Variovorax paradoxus: one gene and its partner. The protein of the gene in region 1 interacts with the protein of each later gene in a pairwise test. Links are inferred from orthologs where the notes say so. Each region holds a gene or a part of one and is shown in the gene's direction. Other genes may lie near its edges. The genes, in order: GOQ09_RS01440 and ftsA.

Region 1 (3,283 bases):
AGGCCGACAGCAGCAGCGCGCAGTCTTCGGCCGAGCGGGCCATGGGGCCGGCCTGGTCGAGGCTCGATGCGAACGCCACCATGCCGTAGCGCGAGGCGCGGCCGTACGTGGGCTTGATGCCGGTGATGCCGCAGAACGAGGCCGGCTGGCGGATCGAGCCGCCGGTGTCGGTGCCGGTGGCCGCAGGGGCCAGGCGGGCCGCCACGGCCGCGGCGCTGGCGCCCGAGGAGCCGCCCGGAATGCGCTCGCGGTTCCAGGGGTTTTGCACCGGCACGGCCTTGTCGTGGCCCACGGCGGGCACGGCCACGTTCTCGTTGGCCGAGCCCATGGCGAACTCGTCGCAGCTCAGCTTGCCGAGGGTGACTGCGCCGGCTTCGGCCAGGCGGCGCACCACGGTGGCATCGAAGGGCGAACGGTAGCCCGCGAGCATCTTCGAGCCGGCGGTGGTGGCGAAATCGGTGGTGACGAAGATGTCCTTGTGCGCAATCGGCACGCCGGCCAGTGCCGGGGCGTTGCCGGTGGCAAGCTGCGCGTCGGCCGCACGGGCCTGGGCCAGCGTGACTTCCTCGTTCACATCCACAAAGGTGCCGAGCGATTCGTGGGACTTCATGCGGCCCAGAAAGGCCTGGGACGCCTCGACCGCCGAAACCTGGCGGTCGGCCAATGCCTTGGCCAGGGCGACCACGCCCATTTGATGCAATTCGCCGCTCATTCGATCACCTTGGGCACGAGGAACAAGCCGGCTTCGACGGCCGGGGCGCTCTTCTGGTTGGCTTCGCGGTTGTTGGGTTCGCTCACCACGTCGTCGCGCAAACGCAGCGTAATGTCTCCGATGGCGGCCACCGGGTGGGCCAGCGGCTCGATGCCGGCGGTGTCGACCGAACGCATACGTTCGACTAAATCGAAAAAGCCATTAATTTGGCTGAGCATGCGCTCGCTTTCGTCGGAAGCAAGCTGCAGCCGGGCCAACGAGGCGATGCGTGCAATATCTGAAGCGGAAAGTGACATGGGTCGAAATGGCTGGAAAACCGGGAGTATTCGCACGCCGGAGAGGGTGCTGACACGGGATTCAGAGGGGGATTCAGGTATTATCCCGCCTTTGCCGCAACCCCCGCGAACGCGCCGGCTTTTGCGCCAAAAACGATCAATCCACCCCGTCAAACGACCAAAAAACAGAGAGCGACGACTTGCCGACGCGCAGGCGTGCTCCAGAGGATTCCGCACATGTTTGGAGCTTTCCGTCGGTATTTTTCCACCGACCTCGCGATCGACCTCGGCACCGCCAACACACTGATCTTTGCCCGCAACAAGGGCATCGTGCTGGACGAGCCCTCGGTGGTCGCCATCCGCCACGAAGGCGGCCCCCACGGCAAGAAGGTGATCCAGGCTGTCGGCCGGGAAGCCAAGGCCATGCTGGGCAAGGTGCCCGGCAACATCGAGGCGATCCGCCCGATGAAGGACGGCGTGATTGCCGACTTCGTGATCACCGAGCAGATGATCAAGCAGTTCATCAAGATGGTGCACCCGCGCACGCTGCTCACGCCGAGCCCGCGCATCATCATCTGCGTGCCCTGCGGCTCCACCCAGGTCGAGCGCCGTGCCATCAAGGACGCGGCCGAAGCGGCGGGCGCCACTTCCGTCTACCTCATCGAAGAGCCCATGGCCGCGGCCATCGGCGCGGGCCTGCCGGTCAGCGAGGCTTCGGGCTCCATGGTGGTCGACATCGGCGGCGGCACCACCGAAGTGGGCGTCATCAGCCTGGGCGGCATGGTCTACAAGGGCTCCGTGCGCGTGGGCGGCGACCGCTTCGACGAAGCCATCATCAACTACATCCGCCGCAACTACGGCATGCTGATCGGCGAGCCGACGGCCGAAGTCATCAAGAAGAACATCGGCTCGGCCTTCCCGGGCTCCGAAGTCAAGGAAATGGAAGTCAAGGGCCGCAACCTTTCCGAAGGCGTGCCGCGCAGCTTCACCATCAGCAGCAACGAAGTGCTGGAAGCCCTGACCGATCCGCTCAACAACATCGTCTCCGCCGTGAAGAACGCGCTGGAGCAAACGCCGCCCGAACTGGGCGCCGACATCGCGGAGCGCGGCATGATGCTGACCGGCGGCGGCGCACTGCTGCGCGACCTGGACCGCCTGCTGGCCGAGGAAACCGGCCTGCCGGTGCTGGTGGCCGAAGATCCGCTGACCTGCGTGGTGCGCGGCTGCGGCATTGCTCTCGAGCGCATGGATCGCTTGGGAAGCATCTTCACGAGCGAGTGAATGCGCCACTGCCATCATCGGCCGGCCCTGCTTGTGCAGGCCGGCCTTTTTGCCATCTGACGTTGCACAGCCAGGCCTGAACCATGCCCTTGGGCACGCTCGATCGCACAGCCCCGCCCCTGTTCAACCAGGGGCAGTCGGCCCTGAGCAAGTTGATTTTCTTCGGTGCGCTCTCGCTGTTCCTGATGGTGGCCGACGCGCGCTTCCATCTGGTTCAGCCCATACGCGCGGCCGTGGGGGCGGTGCTCTATCCGGTGCAGTGGCTGGCGCTCAAGCCGGTGCAGTTCGTGGTGGGCGGCAGCCGCTACTTCGAAGACCTGCAAACGGCCCAGCGCAACGAAGAAGAAGCCCGCAAGGCGCTCATGCAGCAGGCAGAGCGTGCGAGCCAGGCCGACACGCTCGCGCAGGACAACGCACGCCTTCGCGCGTTGCTCGAACTGCGCCAGACCACGCAGGCGCCGGGCCGCGCCGCCGAGGTGCTCTACGACGCCGCCGACCCCTACACGCGCAAGATCGTCATCGACCAGGGGCTCACGCACGGCGTGGCGGCCGGTTCGCCGGTGATCGACGCGAACGGCGTGCTCGGCCAGGTGACACAGGTGCTGCCCTTCACGAGCGAGGTCACGCTGGTGATCGACCGCGATCTTTCCATTCCCGTGCAGAACACCCGCACCGGCGTGCGCAGCGTGGCTTTCGGTGATGCATCGGCGCACGGCGCGGGGCTGGAGCTGCGCTTCATGGCTGCCAATGCCGACCTGCAGGAGGGCGACCTGCTCTCCACCAGCGGCGTCGACGGCGTCTATCCGGCCGGCCTGCCGGTTGCAAAGATCGAGCGCATCGAGCGCCGCGCCGATTCGGCCTTTGCGCGCATCTACTGCGTTCCGCTGGCCCGCGTGACGGCAGCGCGCTACGTGCTGGTGCTGGCGCCCACGGGGGCGCCCGCGGCACCGCCCGCGCCGGCCGCCCCCGCGCGCGGCAAGAAGCCCGAGCCCAAGGCAGACAAGAAAGCCGCGGA
Region 2 (3,141 bases), 640 kb from region 1 along the record:
CTGCCGCGGCTGGGGCCGCGCCGACGTGATGATTCGCGCGAGCGACCGCAAGCCCTTCCTGCTCGAGATGAACACCTCGCCCGGCATGACCAGCCATTCGCTGGTGCCGATGTCGGCGCGCGCATCGGGCATTGCCTACGAAGACCTGTGCCTGCGCGTGCTGGCCTCGGCTTCGCTGGACTCCACGGGAGGAGCGCAATAGCCATGGCCGACAGCATCCCGGCGCCATTCGACGTCAAGCTCATGAACATCGTCTCGAACCTCGCGTTCGCGGTGGTGGCGCTCATGCTGCTTGCGGCGGGCGCATGGTGGGTGCTGCGGCAGCCGTTCTTTCCCATTGCCGGCATCAAGGTCGACGGCGACGTGACGCACAACAATGAAGTGACCCTGCGCGCGAACGTGGCGCCCCAGCTCGCGGGCAATTTCTTCACGGTCGATCTCGCCCGCGCGAGAACGGCCTTCGAGTCTGTGCCCTGGGTGCGCAAGGCAGTGGTGCGGCGCGAGTTTCCCAACAAGCTGCGCGTCACCCTGACCGAGCAGGTGCCCGTGGCCAACTGGGGCGACGAAGCAGGCTCGAAGCTGATCAACAGCTTTGGCGACGTGTTCGAAGCCAACGTGGCCGAGGTGGACGACCGCCTGCCGCGGCTCGATGGTCCCATCGAGCAGGCCGGCCAGGTGCTTGGGATGTACCGCGTGATCGCGCCGATCTTCCAGCCCTACGACTTCAGCGTCGACGAGCTCACGCTTTCGAGCCGGGGCAGCTGGAAGGTGGTGCTGAACAGCGGCGCCGAGATCGAGCTCGGCCGCGGGCAGCCCGAAGAGGTGGCCGCCCGTGCGCAACGTTTCCTGAAAACCGTGACCCAGGTCGCGGGCCAATACCACCGCACCGCGGCGGACATCGAAGGGGCCGATCTGCGCCACAACGATGCCTATGCGTTGCGCCTTCGTGGCGTCACCACGGTCGTTACCGACCCGAAGACCAAGAAGAAGTAAATAGCGAATACCGAGGACATTCAATGCCCAAAGAATACAAAGACCTGGTTGTCGGACTCGACATCGGCACCGCCAAGGTGATGGTGGTGGTGGCCGAGGTGCTGCCCGGCGGCGAACTCAAGCTGGCCGGGCTCGGCATTGCGCCGAGCAATGGCCTGAAGCGCGGCGTGGTGGTGAACATCGACGCCACCGTGCAGAGCATCCAGCAGGCCCTGAAAGAGGCCGAGCTGATGGCCGACTGCAAGATCAGCCGCGTCTACACGGGCATTACCGGCAGCCACATCCGCGGCATCAATTCGAGCGGCATGGTGGCGGTGAAGGACAAGGAAGTAACGCCCGCCGACGTGGCCCGCGTGGTGGAAACCGCGCGCGCCATCAACATCTCGAGCGATCAGCGCCTGTTGCTGGTGGAGCCGCAGGAGTTCGTGATCGACGGGCAGGACGTGAAGGAGCCGATCGGCATGAGCGGCATGCGGCTCGAAGCCAAGGTGCACATCGTGACTGGCGCACAGAGCGCGGCCGAGAACATCATCAAGTGCGTGCGCCGCTGCGGGCTGGAGGTCGACCAGTTGATGCTGAACCCGCTGGCCTCGAGCCAGGCGGTGCTGACCGAGGACGAGCGCGAGCTCGGCGTGGTGCTGGTGGACATCGGCGCCGGCACCACAGACGTTGCAATTTTCACCAACGGCGCGATCCGCCACACGGCCGTGATTCCGATCGCGGGCGACCTGATCACGAGCGACATTGCCATGGCGCTGCGCACGCCCACCAAGGACGCCGAAGACATCAAGGTCGAGAACGGCTATGCCAAGCAGCTCCTGGCGGACCCCGACACGCAGGTGGAGGTGCCCGGCCTCGGCGATCGCGGCCCGCGCATGCTGAGCAAGCAGGCGCTTGCGGGCGTGATCGAGCCGCGCATCGAAGAAATCTTTTCGCTGGTGCAGCAGGTGGTGCGCGAGTCGGGCTACGAAGAGGTGTTGTCGTCGGGCGTGGTGCTCACGGGCGGAAGCGCCGTGATGCCGGGCATGGTCGAGCTCGGCGAAGACATCTTTTTAAAGCCGGTGCGGCGCGGCATTCCCAAGTATTCGAGCGCGCTGTCCGACATGGTCGCGCAGCCGCGCGCCGCCACCGTGATGGGCCTGCTCGAGGAAGCCCGCTTCGCACGCATGCGCGGCTTCAAGGTCGCGCAGAAGAACGGATCGGTAAAGACTGCGTTCGGACGTTTCAAGGACTTCATCGTGGGGAACTTCTGACCATGAATCACTCCCCACTCTGGCTCGCACGCGGCGGTCCTCCCTTGCATTTCAACGAGCGATGGCGGCGCACAGGTCCACCGCCCCGACGACGGCTACGTTGAACTCGTCAAGACACTAGAAAAATTCATAGATACACAACGGCAACTGCAAAATTCAAGGAGTTAGAAATGACCATCGAAATGATCGAAGTCGAAGAATTCAACCAAGGCACTCAGATCAAGGTGATCGGAGTCGGCGGCGGCGGCGGCAATGCCGTCGCGCACATGATGGAGCGCGGCGTGCAGGGCGTTCAGTTCGTCTGCGCCAACACCGACGCGCAGGCGCTCCAGCGCAGCAACGCACACAAGATCATCCAGCTGGGCACCAGCGGCCTGGGCGCCGGCAGCAAGCCCGACAAGGGCCGTGACGCGGCCGAAGCCGCGGTCGACGACATTCGCGCGGCCATCGACGGTGCGCACATGCTGTTCATCACGGCCGGCATGGGCGGCGGCACCGGCACCGGCGCAGCCCCCGTGATCGCACGCGTGGCAAAGGAAATGGGCATTCTCACCGTGGGTGTGGTGACCAAGCCCTTCGACTGGGAAGGCGGCCGCCGCATGACCAACGCCGACGCCGGCCTGGCCGAGCTCGAAGCCAACGTCGACTCGCTGATCGTGGTGCTCAACGAGAAGCTGCTCGACGTGCTGGGCGAGGACATCACCCAGGACGAAGCCTTCGCGCACGCCAACGACGTGCTGAAGAACGCCGTGGGCGGCATCTCGGAAATCATCAACGAGTACGGCGGCGTGAACGTCGACTTCGAAGACGTGCGCACCGTGATGGGCGAGCCGGGCAAGGCCATGATGGGCACCGCAGCCGCTGCCGGCCCGGATCGCGCGCGCATCGCCGCCGA

What was found.
Region 2: the proteins of GOQ09_RS01440 (region 1) and ftsA interact in binary tests that used the Escherichia coli proteins (3 or more experiments, as listed by UniProt). The link is inferred for Variovorax paradoxus from one-to-one orthologs.

Annotation. Positions count from the first base shown.
Region 1 is NZ_CP046622.1:309,750-313,032, forward strand. Bases 280-3,246 are described here. They hold GOQ09_RS01440 (rod shape-determining protein), read left to right. Parts: upstream 280-1,224; coding sequence 1,225-2,268; downstream 2,269-3,246. Other genes in these bases: gatA (Asp-tRNA(Asn)/Glu-tRNA(Gln) amidotransferase subunit GatA), read right to left, coding at 280-712; gatC (Asp-tRNA(Asn)/Glu-tRNA(Gln) amidotransferase subunit GatC), read right to left, coding at 709-1,008; mreC (rod shape-determining protein MreC), read left to right, coding at 2,352-3,246. Outside these bases: more of gatA, read right to left, coding at 1-279; more of mreC, read left to right, coding at 3,247-3,283. UniProt on the Escherichia coli protein: Forms membrane-associated dynamic filaments that are essential for cell shape determination. Acts by regulating cell wall synthesis and cell elongation, and thus cell shape.
Region 2 is NZ_CP046622.1:945,788-948,928, forward strand. Bases 307-3,131 are described here. They hold ftsA (cell division protein FtsA), read left to right. Parts: upstream 307-1,016; coding sequence 1,017-2,246; downstream 2,247-3,131. Other genes in these bases: GOQ09_RS04375 (cell division protein FtsQ/DivIB), read left to right, coding at 307-993; ftsZ (cell division protein FtsZ), read left to right, coding at 2,417-3,131. Also shown: GOQ09_RS04370 (D-alanine--D-alanine ligase), read left to right, coding at 1-202; more of GOQ09_RS04375, read left to right, coding at 205-306; more of ftsZ, read left to right, coding at 3,132-3,141. UniProt on the Escherichia coli protein: Essential cell division protein that assists in the assembly of the Z ring. May serve as the principal membrane anchor for the Z ring.